Regions from separate parts of the Ewingella sp. C233 genome, predicted to be linked through region 4. Evidence: predicted binding sites of a transcription regulator. Region 4 holds the regulator's gene; each other region holds the start of a gene.
The links. The regulator CRP, encoded in region 4, controls carbon source genes, mostly activating them, when cyclic AMP is high. The targets are predictions, from matches to a motif close to ATGTGANNNNNNTCACAT.
Positions count from the first base shown of each region.

Region 1: a site for CRP is predicted at 3,233-3,250, ahead of bhsA (multiple stress resistance protein BhsA). Genes of this name have one in related genera too.
Region 2: a site for CRP is predicted at 2,721-2,738, ahead of ACZRKO_RS16850 (YjcB family protein). Genes of this name have one in related genera too.
Region 3: a site for CRP is predicted at 1,602-1,619, ahead of rhaS (HTH-type transcriptional activator RhaS). Genes of this name have one in related genera too.

Region 1 is NZ_JBUZRI010000001.1:2,256,226-2,264,082, reverse strand. It holds gene ACZRKO_RS10210 (NAD-dependent succinate-semialdehyde dehydrogenase) at 1-545, opposite strand, end outside; gene ACZRKO_RS10205 (DHCW motif cupin fold protein) at 864-1,193, shown strand; gene ddlA (D-alanine--D-alanine ligase) at 1,259-2,356, shown strand; gene bhsA (multiple stress resistance protein BhsA) at 2,488-2,745, opposite strand; gene bhsA (multiple stress resistance protein BhsA) at 2,886-3,143, opposite strand; gene bhsA (multiple stress resistance protein BhsA) at 3,317-3,574, opposite strand; gene ACZRKO_RS10180 (hypothetical protein) at 3,991-4,245, opposite strand; gene ACZRKO_RS10175 (TetR/AcrR family transcriptional regulator) at 4,424-5,083, shown strand; gene abgT (p-aminobenzoyl-glutamate transporter) at 5,199-6,722, opposite strand; gene ACZRKO_RS10165 (M20 family metallopeptidase) at 6,828-7,857, opposite strand, start outside.
Region 2 is NZ_JBUZRI010000003.1:347,083-354,939, reverse strand. It holds gene bglX (beta-glucosidase BglX) at 1-2,065, opposite strand, end outside; gene ACZRKO_RS16850 (YjcB family protein) at 2,337-2,621, opposite strand; gene malT (HTH-type transcriptional regulator MalT) at 2,879-5,602, opposite strand; gene malP (maltodextrin phosphorylase) at 5,899-7,857, shown strand, end outside.
Region 3 is NZ_JBUZRI010000002.1:371,362-379,218, forward strand. It holds gene rhaR (HTH-type transcriptional activator RhaR) at 1-545, opposite strand, end outside; gene rhaS (HTH-type transcriptional activator RhaS) at 632-1,459, opposite strand; gene rhaB (rhamnulokinase) at 1,805-3,289, shown strand; gene ACZRKO_RS14145 (L-rhamnose isomerase) at 3,286-4,548, shown strand; gene rhaD (rhamnulose-1-phosphate aldolase) at 4,608-5,432, shown strand; gene fucO (lactaldehyde reductase) at 5,461-6,609, shown strand; gene rhaM (L-rhamnose mutarotase) at 6,660-6,974, shown strand; gene ACZRKO_RS14165 (YgiQ family radical SAM protein) at 6,949-7,857, opposite strand, start outside.
Region 4 is NZ_JBUZRI010000004.1:21,723-29,579, reverse strand. It holds gene ACZRKO_RS17760 (putative adenosine monophosphate-protein transferase Fic) at 1-394, shown strand, start outside; gene ACZRKO_RS17755 (aminodeoxychorismate synthase component II) at 452-1,027, shown strand; gene argD (bifunctional acetylornithine/succinyldiaminopimelate transaminase) at 1,207-2,424, shown strand; gene ACZRKO_RS17745 (YccS/YhfK family putative transporter) at 3,025-5,109, opposite strand; gene crp (cAMP-activated global transcriptional regulator CRP) at 5,204-5,836, opposite strand; gene ACZRKO_RS17735 (OsmC family protein) at 6,197-6,604, shown strand; gene ACZRKO_RS17730 (LysR substrate-binding domain-containing protein) at 6,609-7,517, opposite strand; gene ACZRKO_RS17725 (MFS transporter) at 7,710-7,857, shown strand, end outside.

The DNA.
Region 1 (7,857 bases), on a different contig from region 4:
GTATAAGCACCTTTCGGACCACCGGCTTCGGCCACCAGTTTCTCGAAGGTTTCCGCGCAGTGCGGAACGATACCGGCATGTTTGACGATAACGCTGTTACCGGCGGCGAGGTTTGGTGCCAGCACGCGCATCAACTGATAGAACGGGAAGTTCCAGGGTTCAACGGCCATGATCACACCAATCGGGCTGTGCTCGACCCAGGCTTCACCGAGGCTGGATTTATACGGCACAGGTTTAAGAAATGCTTCGGCGTTGTCCGCATAATATTGGGCAATTTCAGCGCACAGCTTCACTTCGCCACGGCTCTGCTCAATCAGTTTACCCATTTCGACACTGACGATTTTCGCCAGCTCTTCGACGCGGGAGGACATCAGTTCCGACAATTTATGCAGTACTTTTAAGCGCTGTTGCATGTCTCCCTGACCCCAGTCAGACTTATAAAGGGCATGTGCCGCATCCAGCGCCTGTTCAACCTGCTGGTCATTATGTGTTTGATATTCTTTGATAAGCTTGTTGTTGAAAGGATTGATCGTTTGATAAGGCATGAAGTGCTCCTTGTTTATGACTGATTTTGAAACTGTCTTAAGCTTAGTCGAAGAAATGAGACATCCGTCGCAGAGTCACCTTTCGCAACACTCCCTTTTGGTCATTTTACGCCGGATTGTCTGAGCCCCCGCCGTGGCTGGGCTGTAGCACCGCGTTCGGATAAATCGGCTTTACTCAACTTTTCATCTTCAGGCTTGCAATCTGTTTTCAGCGGTTGTTTTCAGAAATCATCATGTATTCAGGGAACAGTGATTGATTAAAACGACGCTCACTTTTATGCTGGATTTCCTTTGTAAATAGCACAAACAGAGAGACGTATGAAGATTGCTGATATCCCTTTTTGCACCACCGACTGGAGCCAGATAATGCCGACGGAACATGCCGGTGAAACCGGGATGGCGCTGTGGCGTACTCAGCATTTTGGTGAGATCCGTGTGCGTATTGTTGAGTATTCGGCGGGATATCTGGCTGACCACTGGTGCAGTAAAGGCCACGTGTTGTTCTGTCTGGAAGGCGAGTTACAGACCCGGCTGGACGATGGGCGGACTTTCACCCTGACGCCGGGCATGAGTTATCAGGTGGCCGATGGTGCCGAAGCGCATCAGTCTTCCACGGTTAAAGGCGCGAAACTTTTTGTTGTGGACTGAATTTCCTTGCTGAACAGGAAGGGCGTTTTACAACGGTACTGGTTTTTGATTTCAAGGAGTCGTGGGTGAGTAAATTACGCGTAGGCATCATTTTTGGCGGTAAGTCGGCAGAGCATGAAGTTTCACTGCAGTCGGCAAAGAACATCGTTGATGCCATTGATAAAAATCGCTTTGATGTAACGCTTCTGGGCATTGATAAAAAAGGCGAGTGGCATATTAATGATGCCAGCAACTATCTCATTAATGCGGAAAATCCGTCGCTGATTGCCCTGAATCGCTCGAATAATCAGGTCGCGCTGATCCCCGGCCAGACGGAAAATCAGCTGATTGAAACCGGCAGCGCAAGCGCGCTTTCCCAACTCGACGTTATTTTCCCTATTGTTCATGGAACACTCGGCGAAGATGGCTCGTTGCAGGGTTTGCTGCGCATGGCGAACATGCCGTTTGTAGGCTCAGGCGTTTTAGGTTCAGCGGTCAGCATGGATAAAGACGTGACCAAGCGTCTGCTGCGCGATGCGGGGCTGAAAATTGCGCCTTTCGTCAGTGTGACGCGCACCAACCGCCATCTGCATACCTTTGAAAAAGTGTCTCAGACTCTCGGCCTGCCGCTGTTTATCAAACCGGCCAATCAGGGATCTTCCGTGGGTGTCAGTAAAGTTATCCATGAAGCCGGATTTATCAAGGCATTGGATTTGGCGTTCGATTTCGACCACAAAGTGCTGGTGGAATCTGCGATTGCAGGGCGCGAAATTGAGTGTGCGGTATTAGGCAATAGCCATCCACAGGCCAGCGTCTGCGGGGAAGTGATCCTACAGGACGAGTTCTACTCCTACGATACGAAGTACATCAACGAGCAGGGCGCTTCAGTCGCAGTTCCGGCAGATTTACCGCAGGAAACCCATGACCGGATCCGCGCTATTGCTTTGCAGGCATTTGAAGTGCTGGAGTGTCGGGGGATGGCGCGTGTTGACGTGTTCCTGACGGCACAGGGTGAGGTGGTGATCAACGAAATCAATACACTGCCTGGTTTCACCAACATCAGCATGTACCCGAAATTATGGGCCGCCAGCGGTCTGGGCTACAGTGAACTGATCACTAAATTGCTGGAACTGGCGCTCGAACAGCATCAGCAGGATAGTCAGTTAAAAAGTACCGCACACTGATATTTCGTGACAGTCGCGCAAAAGGCAGGGAGAGCTCCCTGCCTTTTTTATTTGCCTGTCAGCTCTAAATCGCAGACACGAAAAAGGCGGCAAACGCCGCCTCTTCTGCATACTGCTGTCGAACTCAGAACTTATTTGTACAGTTCAGCAGTACCGTACAAACGGTTGTCGCCGGAAGCAGAGATGATGCGGTATGAACTTGCACCATTAGCTTCAGCTTTAGCCGCCAGTTTATTTTCCAGGCTGCTCAGGTTCGAACCGGCCTGCGCACTTATCACACCGATCGCTTGTGAGTTAGCCGGTGCAGACTGAACTTGGGTAGCTGCTATGCTGGTGAATGAAGCGGTAGCCAGTGCGATTGCTGCGAGGGTCATTGTCAGGTTTTTCATAATATTTGTCCTATTGTCGTGTGATGGGCTTCGCAGGGGGGCGGTGCTGTTTGCAGCACTCGATCTTCAGGTGCAAAGCCACTCTTCAGTTTTTCTGTCCGATACCTTTTAAAACTCAATCTTAAGGGGTCTTAAGGCTGTTATTTATACAGCTCAGCAGTACCGTAAAGACGGTTGTCGCCGGAAGCGGAGATGATGCGGTATGAGCTTGCACCGTTGGCTTCAGCTTTAGCGGCCAGTTTATTTTCCAGGCTGCTCAGGTTCGAACCGGCCTGCGCGCTAATCACACCGATGGCTTGCGAATTAGCTGGAGCAGACTGTACTTGTGTCGCGGCAAGCGTAGAGAAAGAAGCGGTAGCCAGTGCGATTGCTGCGAATGTCATAGCGATGTTTTTCATGATATTTACCTTTTTAACTTCTTTGTTAGTCTGCGCATCAGCAGGTGATGAATCGGTCATACGTTTTGTTTAACGTTCGATAATTAAATCTTAGACCTGGATCACATTCTGTGCAATCTATTTGTTTATTAATCGTTAACTAATTGTGCGGTCGTCTTTTGACGTCATCGCTATTATTTGTACAGCTCAGCAGTTCCGTGCAGGTAGTTGTCACCTGAAGCACCGATAATGCGGTAAGACGTTGCTCCTGCTTCGGTGGCTTTCGCATTCAGTTCACGCTGCAGGCTGGAAAGGTCATTACCTGAATTGGCGCTGATAACACCGATTTTCTGTTGGTTAGCAGGCGCTGAATCAACCAGCGTAGCGGCCATTGAAGAGAAAGAAACGGTAGCCAGTGCAAGTGCTGCGAGAGTCATTTTTACGTTTTTCATGATGTCAGTTCCTGTTCGTTAATCTAGAGAAGTCTGGTTCGGATTCGGTCAACGTTATTAGTTAACGTTCGATAAGTTAATGTTAGCGACTGATTGATTCCTGTGCAAGATGTTTTTTTAATAACCGTTAACTAATTGTGCTGTGAATCAGATCACGTTTATCGCTGCATATGTAATATTTTTGTTAAAAATGATCGCAATAAAAATTAATTAGTGATCGATAAACAAATAATAGTGCGATTTTATAACACTATCAAGAATTATTTAATGAGTGATAATTTAATGGTTGGCGTGGAGCACTGAGGGTGTTAAAACCGTAGGGGTTGTTTGCCTATAGATAGAGAGCGCAAAAAAGTAAGGCGACATCATGTCGCCTCGCTCTTTGTCCTGCGGGAGCAGGATTCAGATCAACTCCCTTAATAGTAAACAGGAGGATGATTGGCTGAACCGGCTGGGGCAGATGGCATGGTCGGAGAAGTTGGAATGCGTTGCTGTGAGGACTTGCCGTTTACATAACGGCCCGGATGACAAAAGTTGCTGTCTCCGGTCACATTGACCATGGCGACTTCCTGACTCTGGGTCGGCATCATGATAACCTGCTGTGCGGCAACATTGGCAACCGGGACAGCGGTTAATGCCATAACTGCAAGAAGGATTTTAAGATTACGCATGATGTGTTGTCCTGGGATACTTAGCTGATAACAGCGTCTGACTTGCGGCTGGGAGTGATTTACTTATCGCTCGATAATTAAATGATAATCTCTGCTGGACTTGTGCGCAACTATTTTTAATAATGATCGTTAAATTATTTAAACAACCAGAACCACTAGGGTGATGGAAGGAGGGTGTATGAGCACTGAACAGACGGCTTTGGTCCGGAAAAGTCGCGGTCGCCCAAAACAGTTCGATCGTGGAACTGCTCTGAGCAAGGCCCTGAATTTATTCTGGCGTCATGGCTACGAGGCCACTTCATTAGCGGATTTGGTCGAAGCCACCGGTGCGAAAGCCCCAACCTTATATGCCGAATTTGGTAACAAAGAAGGGTTATTCCGCGCAGCCGTTGAACATTATCTGGCAACCTTTTACGAAAAGAGTTTCTGTCTGCTGAGCAGAACAGATTTGTCCGTCGAGCAGGCTATCGAGCAGTATCTGCGTACCACTGCGGAGCTGTTTACCGACTGCGATACCCCAAGCGGCTGTTTCATGGTGAGCGCTTCTTCCGGGATGTCATCTTCATCGCAGGACATCGCGGAAATGCTGCGCGGCCGCCATCTTTCGCAGGAACGCACATTGCTGGAGTATTTCGAAATGAAGAAACTCAGTAATGAAGTCCCACAGACCACAGACAGCGCCCTGCTGGCCAAATATCTGGCCTGTACCATCCAGGGGATGTCCGTGCAGGCACGCGACGGCGCCAGTACTGAACAACTTCACCGCCTGATTGATCTGGTGATGGTTCTGTGGCCTGAACTGAACAAGGCCACCGCCGCGAAACCGCTCGCGCACTAGCATTCACAGACTTAGATTTTTGACGTCATTGACGATGTAAAACAACGCCCGATGCTGATTACCAGCACCGGGCGTTTTACTTTATGCCGGATAACTTTCCCTGATTTCTTGTGATTTAGCTATGCGGATAGATACCTGGCCCGATGGGCAGGCCCAGTAAATACCAGCCCACCAGCATCAGTAACCACACCACGAAGAACACAATCGGATACGGCAACACCAGCGAATAATAGGTGCCAAGCTTCGCATCTTTGTTATAGCGCTGGAGGAATCCGAGGAACAGCGGTACGAACGGTGACATCGGAGCCAGCGGGATGACAGCTGAATCCGCGATACGGAACACAATCTGTGCGAAGGCCGGGTGGAAGCCCAGCAGCATAAACATCGGTACAAATATCGGTGCGAGTATTGACCAGATGGCCGATCCGCTGGCGATAAACATGCATAAAAAAGCTGACAGGAAAATCAGCCCGAGGAACGCCGGAATACCGGTCATACCGAGGTTTTCCAGCACGTCGGTCAGCCCGATAGCCATAAACTTCCCCATATTGCTCCAGTTAAAAAACGCCACAAACTGGGACAGCGGGAACACCATCACGATAAAACCGGCCATGGCTTTCATCGGATCAACCAGCAGATCCGGGATATCGCTCTGCGTGCGGATCTGCTTTGTGACAATGCCGTAGGGAATGGAAATCACAAAAAAGAACAAAATGATCAGCGGCACTATGCCCTTAATAAAAGGGGAGGGGATGACTGTATCAAGATGCGGATCACGCAGCGGGGCACCGTGCGGGATGACTAAAAAGGCGATCAGACCGATGAACACCAGTGCCGCAATTCCGCTGGCGACCAGCCCGCGGTTTTGCAGCGGCGTCAGGCTTTGCAACTTCTCATTGCGCTCGCCCTGATACGGTGGCAGACGCGGTTCAACAAATTTGTCTGTCAGTAACGCACCCACAATCGTCAGCAAAACCACGGATGCTGCCATGAAATACCAGTTGTCGATCACGCTGACCTGCACCGCCGGGTCGATGACTTTCGCCGCCTCGGTGCTCAGGCCGGAGAGCAGCACGTCGGTGGTGACAATCAGCAGATTGGCGGTAAACCCGCAGCCGACGCCCGCAATGGCCGCCAGCAGACCCGCGACCGGATGTCTCCCGACGGCCAGAAACATCAGCGCCCCCAGCGGAGGCATAACGACCAGAGCGGCGTCGGAGGAGATGTGGCTGAAAAAGGCGATGAAAATCACCAAATAACTGGCATAGCGTGCGCTGACCCGCGATGCCATTTTCACCATCAAACTCTGCAACAGGCCGACGCGCTCGGCCAGACCGGCACCAATCACCAGCGCCAGAATTGAACCGAGCGGTGTGAAACCGCTGAAGTTTTTAATGACGTTGGGCAAAATCCACTGAAAACCTTCCACGCTCAGCAGGTTTTTAACGTGGATCACTTCCCCGTTGGCCGGATTTACCGCTGTGATATTCAGCCATGAAATCACGGCGCTCGACACCATCAGCACCCCGATCAGATAAACAAACAGCAGAAACGGATTGGGAACCTTATTACCGACGCGCTCTACCCATTGGAAAAAACCGCCCGGACTGCGCCCGGCATCCTGTGTTTCTACGCTCATAAATTACCCTCATTGGCGGGCTTTTTAGCCCTTTCATTTTTGCCGCCTCGCCGTGCCGGAACGGGGCGCGACGGGCGGCGTTTTTTGCTATCGGGTACTTCAGATTCAGGCGGTTTTCAACGGTGACGGTTTAACGCCCGCAGGTATCGGGCAGACGTAAGGACGCCGTGCCCGCAGTGCATCGCGCTCCTGCTGACAGGCCGCCAGTAAATCCGGATTGCCAAACAGTTCCAGCGCCGTGGCGGACATCACTTTAGACGCCAGACACATGCCTTTGTGGGCAATGGAGGTACGGCCCTGCGAGACAATCTGCCAGGTATGCAGCGGCGAGCCGATAGCGAAGCACGGGCTGAAGCACTGCGCCGTCGGCACCAGCCAGCTGACATCGCCGACGTCGGTTGAGCCGTAAAGCATATTTCCATTGGGTGAGTAGGGCGCAACGGCGTCAGTCAGCGGGCGGTCGCGCAGGGTTTCAGCGAACGCCACGGCATCGGGGCCGCCGGTGCGGGACATATTCAGCAGGTTACTGTCGATGTCCTGAGGTGTCAGTGTGGCGTGAATGGCGGCAGCAAACTGTTGTTCTTCGGCAGTATAAGTGGGTGTGCCAAAAGCCTGCACGTACTGGTACATGGCGTTTTCCAGCGTGCGGTTGGGTACGTAATTCGAACAAGCCTTATCAAAGCGCATGGTCATGGTGGTGCCGGTCATCAGCGCGGCACCTTTGGCGATATTCCCCACACGTTCGAAGATGGCCTGCGCCTGATCCATCTCGGGGGCGCGTACCAGATACAACACGTCTGCGTCGGCCTGCACCACGTTCGGTGAAATGCCCCCCGCGTTGGTGATGGCGTAATGCAGGCGCGCTTCCTGCACAATATGTTCACGCAGAAAGTTCGCGCCGGTGTTCATCAGCGTCACCGCATCCAGTGCGCTGCGGCCCAGATGCGGTGCTGCGGCAGCGTGCGAGGCCACGCCTTTAAAGCTAAATGAGGCCTGAATATTGGCCAGCGTCTGGTTGCTGAACATGCCGCTGAAGGTTTCCGGGTGCCAGGTCAGGGCGGCGTCCACATCATCAAACAGCCCTTCGCGCGCCATAAAGGTTTTACCCGACCCGCCTTCTTCGCCGGGGCAGCCG
Region 2 (7,857 bases), on a different contig from region 4:
GCTGAACGACGGTGGCGCCGCTGCGTTTACCGGTGTTTTTCACCGTGACGCTGGCGGTCAGCGGTTTGCTGGCGCTCATGGTCGTGGCTGACACAGACACGTCAGACACACTGAACTGGGTATAGCTCAGGCCGTAACCAAAGGCGAACAACGGACCGTTGGTGATATCGAAATAGCGCGAGGTATATTTGTTCGGCTTTTGCGGATTAAACGGACGGCCGGTATTGAGCACGCTGTTGTAGAGCGGAATTTGCCCCACTGAGCGCGGGAAGGTCATCGGCAATTTACCTGACGGGTTGTAATCCCCAAACAGGACATCGGCAATGGCGTGGCCCCCTTCGGTGCCGCTGAACCAGGTTTCCAGCATCGCGTCAGAGATCTCGTTTTCCCACGTCAGCGTCAGCGGGCGGCCGTTCATCAGCACAATCACCAGCGGCTTACCGGTGGCTTTAAGGGCTTTCAGCAGGTCGCGCTGGCTTTGCGGAATATTAAGCTCGGTGCGGCTCGAAGCCTCATGGGCCATGCCTTGCGCTTCACCGACCACGGCCACAACAACGTCGGCTTTCTCGGCGGTTTTCACCGCTTCATCAATCATTTCTTGTGCCGGACGCGGATCGTTGATCACCTGTTTTTCATACTGGTTCAGGAAATCGACAATCGCCGGGTCATTGGTGATGTTGGCCCCGCGGGCATACAGCAGCGTGGCTTTATCACCAATGGCCTCTTTCATCCCCTGCAATACGGTGACAGCCTGATTGGCTTTACCGGCGGCCGACCAGCTGCCCATGACGTCACGCTGGCTGTCAGCCAGGGTACCGACGAGAGCGATGGTGCCTTTTTTCTGCAGCGGCAGGGTTTCATGCTCGTTTTTCAGCAGCACCAGCGAGGTACGCGCCACTTCACGCGCTTCTTTACGGTGTAAGCGGCTTTCGGCATTGGTATCCACCGGGTCGCTTGATACCGGGCCTAAATGGCGGTACGGGTCAGCGAACAGGCCCATGTCCCACTTAGCGGTCAGCACGTCACGGACGGCGCGGTCGACTTCTTTTTCCGTCACCAGACCATCAGCCACCAGGCCTTTGAGATATTTTCCGTACATGTTGTCGGCCATGTCCATATCAACACCGGATTTCAGCGCCATGGCGGCTGCCTGACGGTCATCCTGCGCCACGCCGTGCATCACCAGACCGCCAATCGCGCCGTGGTCACTGACGGTCAGACCTTTGAATTTCCACTGGTCGCGTAACACTTCCTGCAACAGCCATGGGTTAGACGTGGCCGGAATACCGTTGACCGAGTTCAGGGCGACCATCACCCCCCCGGCACCCGCATCCAGCGCGGCTTTGTACGGCGGCAGGTAGTCATTGAACATGCGGGTCAGGCTCATGTCGACGGTGTTGTATTCACGCCCGCCTTCAACTGCGCCATACAGCGCAAAGTGTTTGACGTTCGCCATCACGGCATCGGGCGCCGACGGGTCATTGCCCTGATAGGCCGAGACCATTTCATGTGCGAGGCGTGACGTGAGGTAGGTATCTTCACCGAAGCCTTCAGATACGCGGCCCCAACGCGGGTCGCGGGTGATATCGACCATCGGTGAGAAGGTCATGTTCAGGCCATCAGCCGCCGTTTCTTTCGCGGAAATACGCGCGCTGGTGGCGACGGCGTTCATGTCCCAGCTGGCCGCGAGGCCAAGGCTTATCGGGAAGATGGTGCGCTGGCCGTGAACGACATCATAGGCATAAAACAGAGGGATTTTCAGGCGGCTGTGCTGTACTTGATCCTGCATGCGGCGGATGTCGGGTTTGGTCACCGTGTTAAACATGCCGCCGACTTTATCGGCGCGGATATCCGCCATGATGGCTTCTTTCGGGTAGTCGGGCCCCACGCTGACGAGATTGAGCTGGCCAATTTTCTCATCCAGCGTCATTTGTTTCATCAGGTGTGAGACGAACGCATCGCGCTCTTTCACCTGATCTTGTGGAATACCCGCCGTTTGCTCCGCAAACAACGAGGTGGAACCTGCCATTAACACTAACGCGCCAATCAGGTGATGCGTATTCATCGAGTATCCTTCAGACAAAAATCGAACCGCTGTAGGGCGGAAATCAGCAGCAATAAAGTGAACAAGGTAATGATCATTCTAAGAAAACTATAGCGTGAGAATCTAATACGGCACTTCGACTATTAGCAATGAATACTTTTATAAGAAAACAGTTTGTACAGCGCGAAGCGGCGCATCCCGCAATTTACGCTGAATTGAAAGTCGATGTACAAAAACTCTTTCGAGGAAGCGCGCAATTTCCGATCTTTAGGAATGCGTGAAACGGGCCGAATTAATAATAGAAGGGCATGTCGGTCGGGGTTTTACTCATGGTATCCATGAAAACGTCTTTGGTGACGGACCAGAAATGGGCGATGGCGGCAGCGTTGAAGGTCATACCCATCAGGCTCATGACAAAAAAGCAGGTCACCGTCAGGCCGACACCGCTGAAAACAAAGGCCATTGAATTGCGGCTGGACCGGCGGCAAACGATATTCAGCTGACTGGTGCAGAACATCAGAAAAGCGCTCAGTAATTCCCAGCGCATCATCATTAAACTGGCCGTTAAGGTACCCATCGAACGTATTCCTATGCAGATTTGTTGCCCGCATCCTGTAAACCCTAATGGCCATCGCGGCGTATTATCGGGAACAAGGCGGGCGGAAGAGAATTAAAAGTGTGACTTGAGTCACATTGTAGCGGGCATTATTTCGAAGCGCAAAATTTCATTGCGCAGAAATTCATCGGTAGCGGGGAGGGAGGGTATTCATCAGGAATGAAACCGCCAAAAGCTGGCGGTTTCATTGATGGCGACATCTAAACAGCGAGGGTATTTCAGGCGCCGTAGCCCATGACCTGCAATAGATGTTGCGCCTGTTGCACGGCGTCCTGCCGGTGGGTGACGCCGAGCTTCTGATACAAATTGCGGATGTGCGTTTTGATGGTGGTCGAGGCCACCGTCAGCTCGCCGGCGATCTGATCATTGCTGTAACCGGAGTAAATCAGCCCCAGCACCTGCCATTCGCGCTGGGTCAACGGGCTGGTGCGGATAAGCTCCGGCACCTGCGGGTGAGTCAGCAGTTTATTCACAAAGCCTTCGTCGAAATGGGCGAATTTATGCCGGTGATGCTGGTTAATATCACGGAGGATTTTTTGCGCCCGGCGCTGCTCCATTTCCGGCAGCAGATTGAGTTGAATCAGCTGGCGCAGTTGCTGCGCCATCATCTCGCCTTCAATCACAAAGTGGCTGACAAATCCGGTGCGGTTGGAGAGTTCCAGCGCCTCAATCAGTACGCGCTGGGCCTCATTTTTCCGACCAGTGTGCCAGTAGAGCAGATTGCAGAGGATCAGGTTACGGTTGAGGTCGCTGACCAGTTTCAGCTGGCGGGCGTTGGTATTGAGTTCGTCAATCACCACTTCGGCTTCGTCAAACTGCTCGAGCAAAATTTGCATGCGGGCGATGTTACGCCACTGCCCTTGCAGGAAGTGGTTGTCGGCCATGCCCGGTTTGGAGGTCTGATTCAGCCAGCTGAGCGCCGACGTTTTGTCGCCAACCATCTGCCAGTAAATCACCCGCGGTTTGTCGGCATTGGTCAGCCAGTCGGTGTGGTACTGCCCGCTTTGCAGCAGGGTTTCGCAGCGCTGTAAATAGCGGTGCGCGTTGTCGAGATGGCCCCGCGCCAGCGAGCATTTGGCCAGCATTGCCAGACACTGTAACTGCTGCTGTGGCTGGAAGTTAGCCAGTACTTCCAGCCCTTCGCGGGCGGCGCTTTCAGCATCGTCCAGACGCGCCCACGACCATAATAATTGCGAGCGCAGACGCAGCAGAAATTCATGCATCGGCAACTGTTCCAGATGCTGTTCGCGCACCAGTTCAAACGCCTTGTCCTGCGTTTCATAAGCGGCCTGTAAAAAGCCCTGCGCAATCAGGATTTCGCTCTGTTGCAGCAGCGCCCATAAGGCGTAGTGATAAGCTTCGTGGCGGCGGGCGATCTGTTCGGTTTGCTGCATCAGCGGCAGGGCGCGGCTTAAGTCGCCTTTGCAGTGCTGAATTTCGCCGGTGACCGAAGTGGCAACAATACGGCTGTAGTAGCTGGAATAGGGCAGAAAGCGCAGCGCCTGCGCGGCCAGTTTTTCCGCTTCATCCTGTTTGCCGTCGTTAATCGCCACCTGTGCCCGCAGCGCGTCGAACTCGGCGCTGAGGGTTTTATCCATCTCAATTTTTTCGCGCAGCATCTCGTTTTCCGCGCGTTCCAGCAGCATTTCTACTTCGCTGTAACGGTGCTGGCTTTGGGCCAGCCAGGCTTGCAGTAATGCCAGTTTTGGGTTTTGAATCAGCCGCTCGTACGGCAGCGCGTTCAGGCACTCTTCGAGCAGTGCCAGTTCGCTCTGATTAAACAGCGCCCAGGCGTGTTGCAGCAGAATATCGCGCAGCAGGTCGGTGTCTTCGGCCCCGAGGGCGTGATGAATAGCTTCGGCCGGGAAACCCAGCGCCTGCCAGCCTTCTGCGGCTAAACGGTGAATGGCCGGCAGTTCAGCGGCCAGTTCCCACTGGCAGCGCTGGCGCAGGAAGGTGGCGAACAGCGGATGGAAGTTAAACCATTCACCGCTGTCATCCATGCGGTGAATAAACAGCCCCTGACGCTCCAGCTCTTCCAGCCGCTGTTGCCCGTTATCTTCGCCGGTCAGTTTGACGATCAGCGAATCATTCATTGAACGCAGCAGCGAGCAACGCAGCAGGAAGTCGCGGGTGGGCGAATCGACGCGATCCAACACTTCGTCCACCAGATACTCCGACAGATGGCTGGCATTCAGCCCGGCCAGCTTTTTGGCAGACTGCTGCGCCGAGGCGGTCGATGCGCTGGACTGCCGTGCCGACAGTGCAATCAGCTGCAACGCCGTGGCCCAACCGGCAACGTCGTCGCACAAGCGGCCGCTATCTGCCTGCTCAATCGGATCTGCCAGACGGCAATCAAAGAATTGCTGGGCTTCGACATGGTTGAAAGCCAATTGCGCGGCATTCAGCTCCAGCAGTTGATCCCTCACGCGCAGGTTGGCGATGCCGAGCTGCGGCAGGGTGCGCGAAAGCACCATTAAGGTGATGTTTTCCGGCTGGTGGCGGAGGAAGAAACGCATCCCTTCGTGAATTGCGTCGTTGGAAATCAGATGATAATCATCGATCACCAGCAGCAGCGGCCGGTGCCAGTCAGACAGTTCGACAAACAGCTGCGCGAACAGCGCCGACAGGCTGGCATACTGATGTTTCTGGCTGAGGGCTTCGCTTTTAACGCAGTGTCCGCCGGTGGCCTGTTGTATGGCGGCCACCAGATAGCTGGCAAAACGCTCCGGCTGATTATCGCTTTCATCCAGCGAGTACCAGCCCAGATCGCTTTTGCCCGCCGCCCAGTGGGCAACCAGCGTGGTTTTACCGTAGCCAGCAGGACAGGCGACCAGCACCAGACGGTAATTCTGCGCAGAAGCCAGCTTCGCTAACAGGCGTTCGCGTACCACCGTATTTTGCAGCCGCACTGGGCGGCTGAGTTTCGAAGGGATCAGCATAGTTATCCATTCTTATGACTGTAAACGAATGAGAGGAGGAATTATTTTACAGCGCGTAATTAATAATATTCCTAAGGTCTGCCAATGCAGTAAGTATTGCAAGATTGTTACACTTTTACGTGTCGGTAAGTTGCTCTGCGTCACAGTTTTAGTAGTTGTTTTTACGCGAATAAATTCCGTTTGTACTACGCCCTTTATCTCCTCCCTCTCTAATCCCCGGCGGGATGATGCTGCCCAACAGGCTTCCCGTCAGCATACCGTTATCGTCTGCAAAATTACCTGCTCAGAGAGGGCTTATGTCGCAATTCACATTACAAAAAACGCAGTTTCAGGATGCTCTGACCCGCCAGTGGCAAGGCTTTGGTCTGCAAAGCGCACAGGATATGACGCCGCACCAGTGGTGGCAGGCCGTCAGCGGTGCGCTGTCCGAACAACTGGCTGCAAGGCCTGTTGCGGCACAACAGAAACAAGATCAGCGTCACGTAAATTACATTTCGATGGAATTTTTAATAGGTCGCCTGACCGCCAACAACTTAATTAACCTCGGCTGGTATGACACGGTGCGTGACGTGCTGTCTGAGCAGGGCGCAGAACTGGCCGATGTGCTGGAGCAGGAGACCGACCCAGCGCTAGGCAACGGCGGTCTGGGGCGTCTGGCAGCTTGTTTCCTTGACTCAATGGCGACGGTTGGCCAGCCTGCAACCGGTTACGGTCTTAACTATCAGTACGGTCTGTTCCGTCAGTCCTTTAACGATGGTAAACAACAGGAAGCGCCAGATGACTGGCACCGTGAAAGCTATCCGTGGTTCAGCCACAACAGCCGCCTGGCGGTCGACGTTTCCTTCGGCGGCAAACTGGCGAAAAACAGTGACGGTTCTGAGCACTGGCAGCCGGCATTCAGCCTGCGCGGTGAAGCCTGGGATCTGCCGGTGGTCGGCTATCGCAACGGCGTGACGCAGCCGCTGCGCCTGTGGCAGGCGACGGATATCCACCCGTTTGACCTGACACTATTCAACGATGGCCAGTTCCTGAAAGCCGAGCAAAAGGGCATTGATGCCGCCAAGCTCACCAAAGTGCTCTACCCGAATGACAACCATCAGGAAGGTAAACGCCTGCGTCTGATGCAGCAATATTTCCAGTGCGCCTGTTCGGTGCGCGACATTCTGCGCCGTCACCATTTCCTTGGTCGCAAGCTTGAAAAGCTGCCTGACTTTGAAGTGATCCAGCTAAACGACACCCACCCGACCATCGCCATTCCTGAGCTGCTGCGCATTCTGCTCGACGAACATCAGCTGGAATGGGATGCCGCCTGGGCTATTGTCAGCAAAACCTTCGCCTACACCAACCACACGCTGATGCCGGAAGCACTGGAATGCTGGGACGAGAAACTGGTCCGCAGCCTGTTGCCACGTCACTTCTCGCTGATTAAACAGATCAACGCCCGCTTTAAAAAGTTGGTGGAAAAACAGTGGCCGGGCGACAAAGCGGTGTGGGAAAAGCTCTCTGTTCACCAGAACAAACAGGTGCGCATGGCCAATCTCTGTGTAGTCAGCGGGTTTGCGGTCAACGGCGTCGCCGCGCTGCATTCGGATCTGGTGGTGAAGGATCTCTTCCCTGAATATCACCAGCTTTGGCCGAACAAATTCCACAACGTCACCAACGGTATTACGCCGCGCCGTTGGCTTAAACAGTGTAATCCGGCGCTGTCTGCGCTGATTGATGAGAGCCTGAAAACCGAATGGGTCACGCATCTGGATGCGCTCATAGGGCTGGAGAAATTCGCTGATGATGCCGCTTTCTGTGCGCGTTATCAGCAGATCAAATATGACAACAAAGTGCGTTTGGCCGCCTACGTTAAGCAGCGCATGGGCATTACGCTGAACCCGGAGGCGATTTTCGACGTACAGATTAAACGCCTGCACGAATACAAACGTCAGCATCTCAACCTGCTGCACATTGTGTCGCTCTACCGCCAACTGCGCGATAACCCGCAGATGGACATTGTGCCGCGCGTCTTCCTGTTCGGGGCCAAAGCTGCGCCGGGCTATTATCTGGCGAAAAATATTATTCATGCGATCAACAAGGTGGCAGAAAAAGTTAATAACGATCCGATCGTCGCCGATCGTCTGAAAGTGGTATTTATTCCTGACTACCGTGTTTCGGTGGCGGAGCTGATGATCCCGGCGGCGGACGTCTCCGAGCAGATCTCCACGGCGGGAACCGAAGCGTCCGGCACCGGCAATATGAAACTGGCT
Region 3 (7,857 bases), on a different contig from region 4:
AATGCCATCATAAGTAAATCCAGCTGATGGGCGTCCGGCAGCACGCCGCTGTTGGGCGGATGACGGTAGCGCAGGAGCAGAAGCGCCAGCTGCATCAACAGAGCCTCACTGAGTTGTACCGACAGCGATTCCGACTTCATGCACTCGGTGGCCAGTTCATCGACTTTATCGCGCAGCGCCGACATGCCCAAAGAACTCAACCGCCAGTAACGCTGCTCCTGGCTAACCCCCGCTCCCGGCAACAGCTGCGCCCAGTCAGCGTAAAGGCCAAACCGGTCACGGCAATAAAGAATATTATCCAGCGCCAGCTCGTTAACCGACTCATAACTGTGACGGTCACTGGCGCTGATATAGAACAGGTCCCCGCAGGTGATCGGATATGGGACGTCATTCCAGATATGTAGGCCATTCCCGCGCCACACCACCACCAGCTCGTCAAAGTCGTGATCGTGACTGGGGAAATTAGCCTGCGGGTGGCGTTCGGCCACCATCACTGAATTTTTAGGGGTCAGGAAAAAATCATTTTTCATTAACTTCAGCGGCATAACGGTCCCCCAATCCCTTTCAAATCAGGGAATATAAAGGCATCGCCAACGTTACACCCGCCCCTGAGGGCAAAAATGGGCGTCAGCTAACGCAATTGATTGCGCATCAACTTTGGCGACACCGAAAACTCCCGGCGAAATTGTGTCGAGAAATGGTTGCTATCACTGAAACCGCAGGCGTAAGCAATATCAGTGATGCTCTGATCGCTGTGATGCAACCGACGCCGCGCTTCAAGTAACCGAAGACGATTGAGATAACGCTGCGGCGTCATGCCGGTGTGCTGTTTCACCTGACGGTGCAGCGTACGCAGCGCCAGAGAGAAGCGGTCGGCCGCCTCTGTCCAGTTCACTTCCTCACTGTAATGCTTCTGCAACCAAGCTAATAGCTGGTTAACTTTGTTTTCCGGCGCATCCCGCAATGGTGGCTGAAAACAGTCCTGATAGAGCAGGATCAGCAGATGCAGAAACTGACTTTCCGTGGCCGCTATCTGCTCAGCACCAACTCCGGCGGTCTGACGCTCCAGTACGGCGACGCACTGCAACACCTGTTGCAGGATGAAGGGGCTCAACTGCCAGTGAATTTTCTGCTGATAATGGTGTTCCTGCGGCAGAAACCTCCCGACGTCTTGCAGAAAACGAAAGGCCTGAGGTGAACGAAACAGCACGTTGGTCAGGCGCAAATTATCGACATTCTCAAACAGATGATGATCGCTGGCACGCACAAAGCAAACGGTGCCCGCCGTGAGGGTATAAGGGTTATCGTTGAAGATATGCACGCCGGATCCGTTCTCCACCAGCATGATCTCGTGAAAATCGTGGTAATGCTCCGGGAACGCCGCCTGGGGCATCCGGCGCTCGACCGTGACGGTCAGTTCAGGCGCGGCAAAATAGTCCTCACCAGTCAGTAACGTCATCGCTCACCTCCATTACGTGGGCAGAATTAAGAGTGTTCAGGGAATCACCCTATCCTGCGCGGTGCGCGATAACCTTGAAACCGTGGCACGGAAAACGGGTTCTGCCGTCATTTTTCAAAGATTTGACATCGGGTGAATGGAACTGCGGTCAGGATCACATCCTTTTGCAACGTACTGCATCCAGATAACTCACGCCGCAAACGGCCCTCTTTGCCGCATTTTGTGATCTGTCTCGCTGCTACCTTTTTCATGCTGCCAGCCCGACAGACAGCATGGCATTCAACGGAAGGTGACGGCAAAAGGCCTCCCCTACACTGCGATCATACCCAATAAGGAATGGCCGCTATGACACTCCACCATATTGCTGCAATCGACCTTGGCGCCTCAAGCGGACGCGTAATGCTGGCAACATTCAGGACTGAATGTGCCGGAGTGCCCCCGACGCTGACACTCAAAGAGATCCACCGCTTTCCCAATTGTCTGAAAACCATCGACGGCCACGATACCTGGGATCTGGACGCGCTGGAACAGCATATTCTGACCGGGCTGAACCGTCTGGATGAATCAGGGATCCCCGTCGACAGCATCGGCGTGGACACCTGGGGCGTGGATTTTGTCCTGCTCGACAAACAGGGGCAACGCGTCGGTCTGCCGATCGCCTATCGCGATAAACGCACCGACGGCGTGATGGCCGGCACCCTCCAAACACTTGGCAGTGAGGCGATTTACCGCACCACCGGCATTCAGTTTCTGCCTTTCAATACCCTGTACCAGTTGAAAGCGCTCACCAGCCAGCAACCGGAACTCACCGCTCAGGTCGACCACCTCCTGCTGATACCCGACTACATTCACTACCGTTTAACCGGGGTACTCAACTGGGAACATACCAATGCCAGCACCACGCAGATGGTCAATCTACTTACCGGCGACTGGGATGAAAACCTGTTGAAGCACATTGGTGTGCCGCGCCGCTGGTTAGGGAAACCGTCACAGCCGGGTAAAAAACTCGGCAACTGGACCACACCACGCGGCCATCAGGTGCCGGTGATCAGTGTCGCCACTCATGACACTGCCAGCGCCGTGGTTGCCGCACCTATGACCGGCAAACATTCTGCCTATCTCAGCTCAGGCACCTGGTCTCTGATGGGTATAGAAAGTCCGAAAGCTTTCACCCACGCCAGCGCCCTGCGGGCCAATTTCACCAATGAAGGTGGAATTAACGGCAGTGTGCGGGTGCTGAAAAACATCATGGGGCTGTGGTTGCTGCAACGCCTGTGCGATGAGCTGGCGGTGAAAGACTTACCCGCACTGATCACCGCCGCCGCCGCCCTGCCGCCGTTTATCAGCCTGATTAATCCCAACGACGCACGCTTTATCAACCCGCCATTGATGGCTGATGCCATTCGTGACGCCTGCCGTGAACAGAGTGAACCGGTGCCGCAAAGTGCAGCCGGGCTGGCGCGCTGCATCTTCGACAGTCTGGCGATGCTTTACCGCCAGACGGCACTGCAACTGGCTGAACTTCAGGGTGCCCCGCTGGATGAAATTCATATCGTTGGCGGCGGCAGTCAGAACGCCTTTCTTAACCAGCTCTGCGCCGATACCTGCCAGACGCCGGTCACCGCCGGGCCGGTTGAAGCATCGACCCTCGGCAATATCGGCTGCCAGTTGATGGCCCTGAATCTGGTCGAAAACGTCACGCTTTACCGGCAAATCCTTGCCGCCAATTTCCGGCAGCAGCGCTATCTGCCGCAACCCCAACCCGAACTTGCTATCCACTGGCGCCGTTTTCAGGCGCTGAGTCACGCCAATGAGGAGCTCACTGTATGACGTCATCTACTTCTATCGAAAGCGCATGGACACTCGCCAAAGAACGCTTTTCCCAGCTCGGTGTTGATGCCGAAGCCGCTATGAAAAAACTCGATACGCTACCCGTTTCCATCCACTGCTGGCAAGGTGATGACGTCGCGGGGTTTGAAAACCCGGAAGGCGCGCTGACCGGCGGGATCCAGGCCACCGGTAACTACCCCGGTAAAGCTAAAAATGCGCAGCAGCTGCGCGCCGATTTGGAGCAGGCGGTTTCGCTGATCCCTGGACCAAACCGACTGAATCTACACGCGATATATCTGGAGTCAGACACCCCGGTCGCCCGCAATCAAATCGAACCTAAACACTTCAGCCAGTGGGTCGAATGGGCGAAGAAAAACAAACTGGGGTTGGACTTTAACCCCTCCTGCTTCTCGCATCCGATGAGCGCAGACGGTTTTACGCTGTCGAGCGCTAACCCGGAGGTCCGCCAGTTCTGGATTGAACACTGTCAGGCCAGCCGCCGTGTTTCCGCCTCATTCGGTAAAGCACTGAATACGCCGTCGGTAATGAATATCTGGATCCCGGACGGTATGAAAGATCTCACCGTTGACCGGCTAGCACCACGTCAGCGCCTGATGAGCGCGCTGGATGAAGTGATGTCGGAGAAGCTCGATCCTCACCATCACATTGATGCCGTCGAAAGCAAACTGTTCGGCATCGGTTCAGAAAGTTACACGGTCGGCTCCAACGAGTTTTATCTCGGCTATGCCGCCAGCCGCCAGACCGCGCTCTGTCTGGATGCCGGCCACTTCCATCCGACGGAAGTCATTTCCGACAAAATCTCCAGCGCCATGCTGTTTGTACCGCGCCTGCTGCTGCACGTCAGCCGCCCGGTGCGCTGGGACAGCGACCACGTGGTGCTGCTCGACGACGAAACGCAGGCTATTGCCAACGAAATTGTACGTCACGACCTGTTCAACCGCGTACACATCGGCCTGGATTTCTTCGACGCCTCCATCAACCGCATTGCGGCCTGGGTGATAGGCACCCGCAACATGAAAAAAGCCCTGCTGCGCGCCCTGCTGGAACCGACTGACATGCTGAAAAAACTCGAAACCGACGGCGACTACACCGCGCGTCTGGCATTGCTGGAAGAGCAGAAATGCCTGCCGTGGCAGGCCGTGTGGGACATGTACTGCCAGCGCCACGACGTACCGGTCGGCGGCCAGTGGCTCGACAACGTCCGCCATTACGAAAAAACCGTACTCGCCAAACGCTGAGCTTCTCAACACTCTTTTCAAAGGCTTCTTTTACAGGCATCTCTTAAAGGTAAATAACGATGAAAACTTTACTCAACGCCTGGTTTGTCCAGGGCATGATCAAAGCCACCACCGACATGTGGCTGAAGGGCTGGGATGAGCGCAACGGCGGCAACGTCAGCCTGCGTCTGTTGCCGGAAGATATCGCGCCGTATCAGGCCGATTTCTACAGCGAACCACGCACCGTGGCGCTGACACAACCGGCACCGGAGCTGGCGAATCAGTATTTTATCGTCACCGGCTCCGGCAAGTTTTTCCGCAATGTGCAGCTGGCACCGGCCGAATCTCTGGTGATATTGCAGCTAAATAGTCAGGGCAACGGTTACCGCATTCTGTGGGGGCTCGCCGCAGGCGGCCTGCCGACATCGGAGCTGGCGGCGCATTTGCAATCGCACACCGTGCGCATGAACGTTACGCAGGGTCAGGACCGGGTGATCATGCACTGCCATGCCACCAATCTGATTGCTCTGACCTACGTGCTGGAACTGGATAACGCCTCATTTACCCGCCAGCTCTGGGAGTGCAGCACCGAATGTCTGGTGGTCTTCCCTGACGGTATCGGCATCGTGCCGTGGATGGTGCCGGGGACCGACGGCATTGGCGCGGCGACCGCCGATCAGATGCAACATCACAGCCTGGTGCTGTGGGCCTTCCACGGCATTTTTGGCAGCGGCCCTTCTCTGGATGATGCGTTTGGGCTCATCGACACCGCCGAGAAATCCGCAGAAATTCTGGTGAAGGTAATTTCGATGGGAGGCAAGAAGCAAACCATCTCAACCGAAGAGCTGATCGCCTTAGGGAAACGCTTTGAAGTCACACCTTTTGCTGCCGCGATGAACGCGTAAGCATCAGACTCTAAGAGGGATTTTAATCATGAGTTTTATGCTGGCTTTACCCAAAATCAGCCTTCACGGAACAGGGGCGATTGAAGACATGGTTGCCATGCTGGTGCAAAAAACGCCCGGTAAAGCGCTGGTCGTGACAGACAGACAACTGGTCGAACTTGGCCTGCTCGACGGCCTGTTCACCGCCCTGAAAAGCGCGGGCCTTCCCTATGCACTTTACAGTGGCGTGACGCCTAACCCGACATCGGAAGTGGTGGATGAGGGTTTCCGTTTATATCAGCAGCATCACTGTGACTATCTGATTGCTTTCGGCGGTGGCAGCCCGATTGATACCGCCAAGGGCATCAAAATCCTCACTGCCAATCCTGGCCCGGCCACCGCATACTCCGGCATTGGCAAAGTGAAAAAGCCGGGCGTGTTTTTAGTGGCGATCAACACCACCGCAGGTACCGCGGCCGAAATGACCAGCAACGCGGTGATCATCGACAGTCATCGTCACGTGAAAGAGGTGATCATCGACACCCACCTGATCCCGGATATCGCGGTGGACGATCCGTCGATCATGCTGGCGATCCCGCCTGACGTCACGGCGGCTACCGGCATGGATGCCCTGACCCACGCCATCGAAGCTTATGTCTCGGTTGGCGCGCATCCACTGACCGACCCGACTGCGCTGGCCGCCATCAGCACCATCACCGAATGGCTGCCACAGGCGGTGGCGAACGGCAAAAACCTCGAGGCTCGTGAGAAAATGGCGCAGGGGCAATATCTGGCAGGTATGGCGTTCAACAGTGCGGGGCTGGGTCTGGTCCACGCGCTGGCCCATCAGCCGGGCGCAACGCATAACCTGCCGCACGGTGTCTGCAATGCTGTCCTGCTGCCGGTCGTGGAGGCGTTTAACCGCCCAGCCTGCCCGCACCGCTTCGCCGACATTGCACGCGCAATGGGAGTGAAAACACATGGGATGAATGAGGAACAGGCCAGCCACGCCGCACTGGACGCCATCCGCATTCTGTCGCAGAAGGTCGGCATCCCATCAGGCTTTGCAGCACTGGGGATCAAAGAGAGTGATATCGAAGAGTGGCTGGACAAAGCCCTGGCCGACCCTTGTGCCGGTTGTAACCCGCGCACCGCCAGCCGCGAACAGGTACGCGAACTGTATCTGAGCGCGATGTGATCTTAAGTTTCCTCCCCTGCGAAGGGGAGGATTAAAACCGGAGAAACACCATGATCCGCAAGGCTTTTGTTATGCAGGTAAACCCGGACGCTCATGCGGAATATCAGCAGCGGCACTCGCCCATCTGGCCTGAATTGGCCGAGACGCTGAAAGCCCACGGGGCACACCACTACAGTATTTTTCTCGATGAAAAACGCAGTCTTTTGTTTGGTGTGGTTGAAATTGAATCAGAAGCGCGCTGGGACGCGGTGGCGCAGTCGGACGTCTGCCAACGATGGTGGAAGCATATGGCTGACGTCATGCCAGCCAATGCCGATAACAGCCCGATCAGTGACACCCTTAAGCCGGTTTTTTACCTCGACTGACCGGTTTTTTCTTCCCGCCCGGTTGAGTCACCGCAGGCGCGCCGGTAAAACGGGTGGCCGCCGGACGGGTGGTAAATTTCGGCGTACGGGAGATATACCCACGCCCGCGGTCGTCCGCATTTTCAGCCGGGATCAGACAGTCAGCCCGGCTGCCAATCAGATGTTTCAAACCGAGCGCATTCAGCCCCTCGCGGATCACCGGCCAGTTGGCCTGATCGTGATAGCGCAGCAGCGCTTTATGCAGGCGGCGCTGACGATCGCCTTTCGGCACCACCACGTCTTCACTTTTGTAATCCACCTTATTGAGCGGATTCTTGCCGCTGTAATACATGGTGGTGGCGCTGGCGAGCGGCGACGGATAAAAGTTCTGCACCTGATCCAACCGGAAGCGGTTCTCCTTCAGCCACAGCGCCAGATTGACCATATCCTCATCGCGCGTCCCCGGATGGGCCGAAATAAAGTACGGGATCAGATACTGCTTTTTCCCCGCCTGCTTCGAATAGTGATCAAACAATTTCTTGAAGCGATCATAGCTGCCCATGCCCGGTTTCATCATTTTCGATAGTGGTCCGGTTTCGGTATGTTCCGGAGCAATCTTCAGATAACCGCCGACGTGATGTTCTGCCAGTTCCTTGATATACAACGGATCCTGCACGGCCAGATCGTAACGAACCCCCGAGGCGATCAGGATCTTTTTGATGCCCTTCAGCGCACGGGTACGACGGTAAAGTTTGATGGTCGGCTCATGGTTAGTGTCCATGTGGCTACAGATATCCGGATAGACACAGGAAGCGCGGCGGCAGGTCTGCTCGGCGCGCGGTGACTGGCAGCGCAGCATATACATGTTGGCGGTCGGGCCGCCGAGATCGGAAATAATGCCGGT
Region 4 (7,857 bases):
CTATCCCTGGGCGGGTGAACTGCGTGAAATGGATATCTACAAAGAGGACACCCCATTCTGTCATTTCACCTATATCGAGAAAGAGGGCAATGCGCTGATGCAGGCGCTGGAAGATGAAGGGTATCTGGCTGATTTGCCGCTGGATACCTTGTGCAAAAAATTGGCTCATTACTATACGGGTATCAACCTGCTGCACCCATTTCGTGAGGGTAACGGCCGCGCCCAGCGCATCTTCTTTGAGCAGTTGATCATTCATGCCGGCTATGACATTCAATGGTCGAAAGTCGGACAGGTCCGTTGGCTGGAAGCCAATAAAGCTGCGGTATTTGGTGATGAAAAACAGCTGACGGAAATCTTTAATAAAGTGGTCAGTGAAATCGACAGCGGCAACTGACGGCGAAAGTGGGTAGAATCGGCCGGGTAATTTCATCGACTGAAAACCCGGAACGCCATGCTGCTGCTGATCGACAACTACGATTCGTTTACCTACAACCTCTATCAATATTTCTGCGAGTTGGGTGCCGAGGTTCTGGTCAAACGCAACGATCAGCTTAGCCTTGCTGATATTGAACAGCTGGCCCCATCCCATCTGGTGATTTCACCCGGACCTTGTACGCCGGACGACGCCGGGATCTCTCTGGCCACAATCGCTCATTTTGCCGAACGTTTGCCGATCCTCGGTGTTTGTCTCGGGCATCAGGCGATAGCGCAGGCTTTTGGCGGCCAGGTGGTGCGGGCACGGCAAGCAGTTCATGGCAAAACCTCACCCATTCGCCACAACGGGCAAAGCGTATTTCGCGGCCTGAATAATCCCCTGACCGTAACGCGCTACCATTCGCTGATCGTCGCCGCCCAGAGCCTGCCAGAGTGCTTCACGCTCACTGCCTGGACCGAGCGTGAGGGTCAGCCGGATGAGATTATGGGTATCGCCCATAAAACGCTGCCGCTGCACGGTGTCCAGTTCCATCCTGAAAGTATTCTCAGCGAACAGGGTCATCAGTTGCTGGATAATTTCCTTAAGATTTAGCCGCTTAACCTCCACGAACAAATTACTTCCCCGCAAAGGCAGATTTTCGTTTGCCTGCGGATGATTTATTATGCATATTTTATGACTATATTTTCACATTCGACTCGGGTGTGAATACGCTTTTATAATGATGAATGACGTGTGATAACACGTGTAACAGATTGAAGGGGATGAAATTAATGGCAGAGAAAGCAGTGGTGAGTCGTGACGTGTTTGATCGGGTGATTTTGCCTGTTTTTGCACCTGCGCAGTTTATTCCGGTTAAAGGGAAGGGCAGCCGCGTGTGGGACCAGCAGGGCACTGAATACATCGATTTCGCCGGAGGTATCGCGGTGACGGCGCTGGGCCATTGTCATCCTGCGCTGGTGAAAGCTTTGCACGAACAGGGCCAAACCCTGTGGCACGTGAGTAACGTTTTCACCAACGAACCTGCTTTGCGACTGGCGCAGAAGCTGATCGACGCCACTTTTGCCGACCGGGTGTTCTTTGCTAACTCTGGCGCGGAAGCCAACGAAGCAGCCTTCAAGCTGGCGCGTTATTACGCATCGCACCGCCACAGCCCGTACAAAAGCAAAATCATTGCCTTTCATAATGCTTTCCACGGCCGCACGCTGTTCACGGTTTCCGTCGGCGGTCAGCCGAAATATTCCGACGGCTTCGGCCCGAAACCGGCGGACATTGTCCACGTTCCTTTCAACGATCTTGATGCAGTGAAAGCGGTGATTGATGACCATACCTGCGCCATTGTAGTCGAACCCGTTCAGGGCGAGGGCGGCGTGACGCCAGCCACTCAGGAGTTCCTGCAAGGTTTGCGCGATCTCTGCGATCAGCATCAGGCCCTGTTGGTATTCGACGAAGTACAAAGCGGTATGGGCCGCAGCGGTAAGCTGTTCAGCTACATGAATTATGGTGTTACCCCGGATATTCTGACCACCGCCAAAGCGCTCGGTGGCGGTTTCCCGGTCAGCGCGATGTTGGCAACCGAAGAGGTGGCTGCGGTCATGGAGCCGGGCAAACACGGTACCACCTACGGCGGTAATCCGCTGGCCTGCGCCGTCGCCGAAGCCGCACTGGATATCATCAACACGCCGGAAGTGCTGGCTGGCATCAGCGAGCGCCGCGAGAAATTTATTCAGGGGCTCGACGCCATTAATCAGAAATATGGTGTGTTCAAAGAGTTCCGGGGTCAGGGGCTGTTGATTGGCGCCGAGTTGTCCTACGCCTACCAAAATCGCGCCGGTGACTTCCACAAAGCCGCCGCCGAGTTTGGCCTGATGATCCTGGTTGCCGGTCCGAACGTCATCCGGCTTGCGCCATCTCTGGTGATTGAGTTCGCAGACATCAGCGAGGGGATGAATCGCTTTGAGAAAGCGATTGGTAAAGTTTTGGGGGGCTGAGCGAGCTCTGGCGCTTTAAAATTCAAATTCAAGGTCGTGGGCGTCGGCCCACACCGACTTGGGGGCCGCAGTCGCTTGTCCCTCTGGACTCCGAGCTTTTTAAAAAACAGCAGCTGCGCTGGTCACAATGGCCGTGTTTCAGTCACCGCAGTTACAGCCGCAAAATGCCGCCGCTTAGGCGGTGCCCTCCGTTCGGGTTACAACCCGCGCCAAAATACGCGCGGTTTTCCACCCCTTCGTCGGCGTCATTTTTGAATGCGGCCTAGGCTTTCTTAAATTCAAAACCAGACAGATTTATTGTCTTTTATTCTGTTTTTTATCTTTTGACCTACATAGCCGCTAAGGCGCAGTCAGAAATGGCACCGGATGAGAGGTTCGAGACCTGAGGCTCGAATCCCGAAATTCGGGGACGGCGAAGCCGTGACATTTTGCGCCTCACGCGCAAGTTTCAGAACATGTCCAATAACCCAGCGATAGCGCGCAGTTTAAAAACGCAGGATTCCAAAGGAGGTTCGTTTAAACCTCCTTTGGGCCAGTGTGGGCGGCGAGCCCACGGTCTTGACGTTGAAGTCGAATTGGCAATTGAACAGCCGAAACTGTTCAACTCTCCCTGACACGCCGTGTCAACCAGATCCCGTGATGTGGCCTTTGCTTCCACGCCAGTGACGAAATCGTATGCATGACGCTCAGATGTGACAATACCCGTCGCAGATGGCGTTCCATCTCCGTGATGGGCATGTCGGGGTGCAATTCTGGCGTGGCGAACAGGCTGCTTTCGCTGCTCGGGCCGTCGTAGGTCAGGCGCTGCTGACAACTTTGTAGGGCAATTTCGCAACGTTGCAGATAGTCCATCGCCAGCTGTGGCGTCAGCATGTAGTGCTCGCGGGCCAGAATGGTCATGGCATTGATGTGCTCGACAATAAACTGACTGTGCGTCACCCATAAGCGCATGTCGGCCAGATAGCGCGAGTTAAAGCCCGGTTCCTGCATCGCCTGATTGAGCGACGTGAACAGGGCATTGTGCGCCTGGGTAACCTGCATACGGGCGTACGCCAGTTTCACGGGATCGGGATTTTCCTCCAGCAATAAACGGATCGCGTCCTGATCACTTTCCAGCGCCTGCCAGGCGTTCTGGCGCAGCAAACCACTCTGCCACTGCGGCCACAGCCAGAGCGTGCCGCCAAACGCCAGTGCGCAGCCAATCAGGGTATCGATAAGCCGTGGAACGAGAAAATGTGCGCCATTCATCGCCAGCAACTGCAAGGTATAAACAGCGGTGACTGTCATGCCAATCATAGCCAGCCCGTAGTTTTTGCGCAGTACGGTGTAAGACACCACGGTGATCAGCAACATACACAGCAACGTAATGCTTTCGGGCAATTCGAGTTGCAGTAATCCGGCAGCAAGCAGTAAACCTATCAGCGTGCCGAGCGCACGGTGCTGAATGCGTACGCGCGTGGCGTTGTAACCGTTCTGGCTGACCAGCATTACCGTGAGCAAAATCCAGTAAGGTTTTGGCAAATTGAAAAACAGGCCCAGGCTGCTGCCGATGGCCAGTGCCACGCCAAGACGTGCCGCATTGCGCAGCGCCACGGACTTAAACGACAGATAACCTTTCAGCGCCGCCCAGAATGGCAGGCGGTTTTGCGTCTGCATCAGATCGCGTCGGTATAGCGGGCGCTGGGTGCGCAGCAGGCGGGCAATGCGGCTGAAATGGTAATAACAGAACTGGCCGACCGGGTTATCACGGTACCGTGAGGCGATTTTTTCCAGCGCGGCCAGCTCATTCGCCATGGTGAAGCGTTCAGAACGCCGGTGATAAAGAATGTCGTCGGCAATTACCCGCAGACGGGCGGCAATCACCTGGGCGTTACGGCGGATCACGGCTTCGGCGTGGCTCTCTTCCACCAGTTTTTGGACTTCTTCTGGCAGATGCAGGCTGACGGTAATGTGCTCTTGTAAATCCAGTGCGACCTGAAAACGCTGGAATAGCCGTTTGTGCTGATGATGGTGGCCGTTATTGGGCAACATGTGCAGTTGTTGATAGAGCAGGGCGATCAGATCGATGACCTGCTGCTGGCGCTTAAGCAGCGGCGGCAGCGCGGTTTCGGGATCGGTGTGCTGGGTCAGCAGGCTATATTTAGCTTCGAAATAATCCGCCAGTTGCAGATAGAGCTGGCTGAGGCTTTCGCGCATCGGCTGCTCTTCTGACAGCCGGAACCACGCCCAGTTAAACAGCCCGTACCAGGCGGTACCGACGATATACAACAGGGGCGCATGCCAGACAGGCACCACGCCTGCCATGCTGAGTGTGAAGATGGTGGCGACCAGTGCACCGGGCAGCAAACGGGCGTGCAGCGGGCTGATTTCACCCGTCACGCCAAGCACCAGCGCGAACGACAGCATGATAAGCGGGAGCGGAACGTGCCAGTTCACCAGCATCAGTTGCAGCATCAGGCTGCTGAAAGCAAAGAGAGAGCCCCCCACGATCAGGCGTTTGAAAAAGCGCTTATGCGGGGTATCAAGGCCGGAGATATTGCAGCAGGCGGGGACCAGAGAAAATAAGAGTCCCATTTGCAACTGACCGAGCATCCAGCCAATCGCCACAGGAATAGACAGCACCAGCGTCTGGCGCAGGGCATAGTTGACTTCGGGATGGTAAAAAAAACGACGCCATAACGTCATGCGTTGCTTCTTCAGCCGCGCTATCACTGTGTTGTATCCCTATTTCCCAATAAAAACGGCGCGACAGTTGCCTGCCGCGCCGTTTTTCAGGGAATTAACGGGTGCCGTAAACGACAATCGTTTTACCGTGTGCGGAGATCAGGCTCTGATCTTCCAGCATTTTGAGAATGCGACCCACCGTCTCGCGTGAACAACCGACGATTTGACCAATTTCCTGACGGGTGATTTTGATCTGCATACCATCCGGATGGGTCATCGCATCCGGTTGTTTTGCCAGATTCAGCAAGGTTTGCGCGATACGGCCCGTCACGTCGAGGAAGGCGAGGTTACCCACTTTCTCTGAAGTCACTTGCAAGCGTGTCGCCATCTGAGCGGAAAGGCGCATCAGAATGTCCGGATTAACCTGAATCAACTGGCGGAATTTTTTATAAGAAATTTCAGCCACTTCACAGGCAGATTTAGCACGAACCCATGCACTACGTTCCTGCCCTTCTTCGAAGAGTCCCAGCTCGCCGATGAAGTCACCTTGGTTCAGGTAGGAAAGTATCATCTCTTTGCCTTCTTCATCTTTAATCAGGACGGCAACCGACCCTTTCACGATGTAGTAAAGCGTTTCGGCTTTTTCACCTTGGTGAATCAGCGTACTTTTGGAAGGATACTTATGTATATGACAGTGAGACAGGAACCATTCGAGAGTAGGGTCTGTTTGTGGCTTGCCGAGAACCATTAGCTATTATCCTCTGTTGTTATCGCTGCCCAAAATCACAGGGCTCAGAGTTCCCTGTACGGCGTCTTAAAAAGTACGCGCCCTTTTAGCATAAGAACTGTCCAGTAATGCTGCAAGCGGGAGTCGGAGTGAAACAGCGTTATTATTGTTGTTAGCACCGTGGTTTCATGTGAAAACCACAAACCCATCACCGCAATTTACTGAAAAGTGTGTATCGGCTTCGTTTGTAGCACAGGTTTGCGCGGGTGTCTTCTGTTGTCTCGCTTCAGCATGATGGGGATCGGGTTACGTTGCCGGTTTTTGCCTAAAAGGGTAGTCTGAGATAAATTTGGCTGAATATTTATACCAGGAGTAAGGCACATGCAGGCACGGGTAAAATGGGTTGAAGGACTGACGTTTTTGGGTGAATCTGCGTCAGGTCACCAGATTTTGATGGACGGCAATGCGGGCGATAAAGCCCCAAGTCCGATGGAAATGTTGCTGATGTCGGCAGGCGGTTGCAGCGCTATCGACGTCGTCTCTATTTTGCAAAAAGGCCGCAACGATGTGCAGAACTGCGAAGTGAAGCTGACGTCCGAACGCCGTGAAGAAGCGCCGCGTCTGTTCACGCACATCAACCTGCACTTTATTGTGACTGGCAAGAACTTGTCCGACAAAGTCGTCGAGCGCGCGGTGGCGCTTTCTGCTGAAAAATATTGCTCGGTTTCTCTGATGCTGGGGAAAGCCGCATCGATAACGCACAGTTTTGAAGTAGTGGAACCGGAATAAGGCTTTACCAGCGATAAGCCAGACAATGGGCCCGCAGTAAATCCAGAAATCGTCGCGCCGCAAAGGTTAGCGGCGATTTTTGCGAATAGAGTACGCAGTATTCCGCCTGCGGCAGGCTATCGATCGGCAGCAGATGCAATTTGCCCTCTAATCCGAACGGCGCTCCCATCGCCCGCGCCACAATGGTCAGGTAATCCGACTGCAATACCAGATTCAGCCCGCAGACCACAGAGTCGGTGCGCACTGGCATTTCCGCCGACTGATGGTAAAACGTCCCCATCGACAGCTGAAGCTGCTGGTAATAACCCATGTCCGTTTCGGGCAGCACCCAGCGTGCATTCTGCAACGCCTCCAGCGTTGTGGCGTTCTCCAGCGGATGTCCGCGCCGTGCAATAATGCCAAACGACGCGCTGAACAACGGCTCGCGCACCAAATCCTCCAGCGGCAGCCCTGGACCAATCGTTCCCACGGCAAAATCCAGCCGGCCTTCGCGCAGCGCGGGTAGCAGCGTCGAGAGTTGCCCCTCTTTAATCAGCATTTTGGCCTGCGGAAAGGCGCCCTTGAACTCATCGGCCAGGGCCGGGAAAACCGTCATCGCAATAAGCGAAGAGCAGCCAATGGCGACGGAACCCTGCGTGTACTGATTCATCTGCTGGATTTCATCGGCGGCCCGCTCGAGTTCTTCAAGAATAAACTGCATACGCTGCGCAAAAGCTCGTCCGGTCGCTGTCAGGGTCAGTCCTTCATTGCCACGCAGTACCAACTGGGTGTCGAGGGTGTGTTCAAGCTCGCGCAGCGCACGGCTTACCGCGGGTTGGGAGAGACTCATGGCGCGTGCGGCGCCACGAATACTGCCGCTGCGGATAACCTGCTGGAAAACCTTCAATTGCTGCAATTTTGGCAAATACCGCATCTCTCACCCCTATCAGTAAAAAGTATCACCTGTCTGAAAATTACATCTTATGGCAGGGCTGTAAAGCTGATAGCGTGATTTGGCTATAAATAACTCTTTGTAATTAAACAAATAAGTGATGTGCGTCGCACTTTGGCCTTCGTCCGGCAGTGGATAAAACTGAACGGGTGATAACAGAAAGGGATATCCGCTATGAAAAGTCGTTCCCTGATGATTTTTTTGCTGTTCGTCGGTTACGCGGTGGTTTATATCGATAAAACCGTCATTGGCTTTGCGCTGTTGCCAATAGAAAAAGAATTTAATCTTAAACCTGAGCAACTTGGCTACATTACCGGTGTGT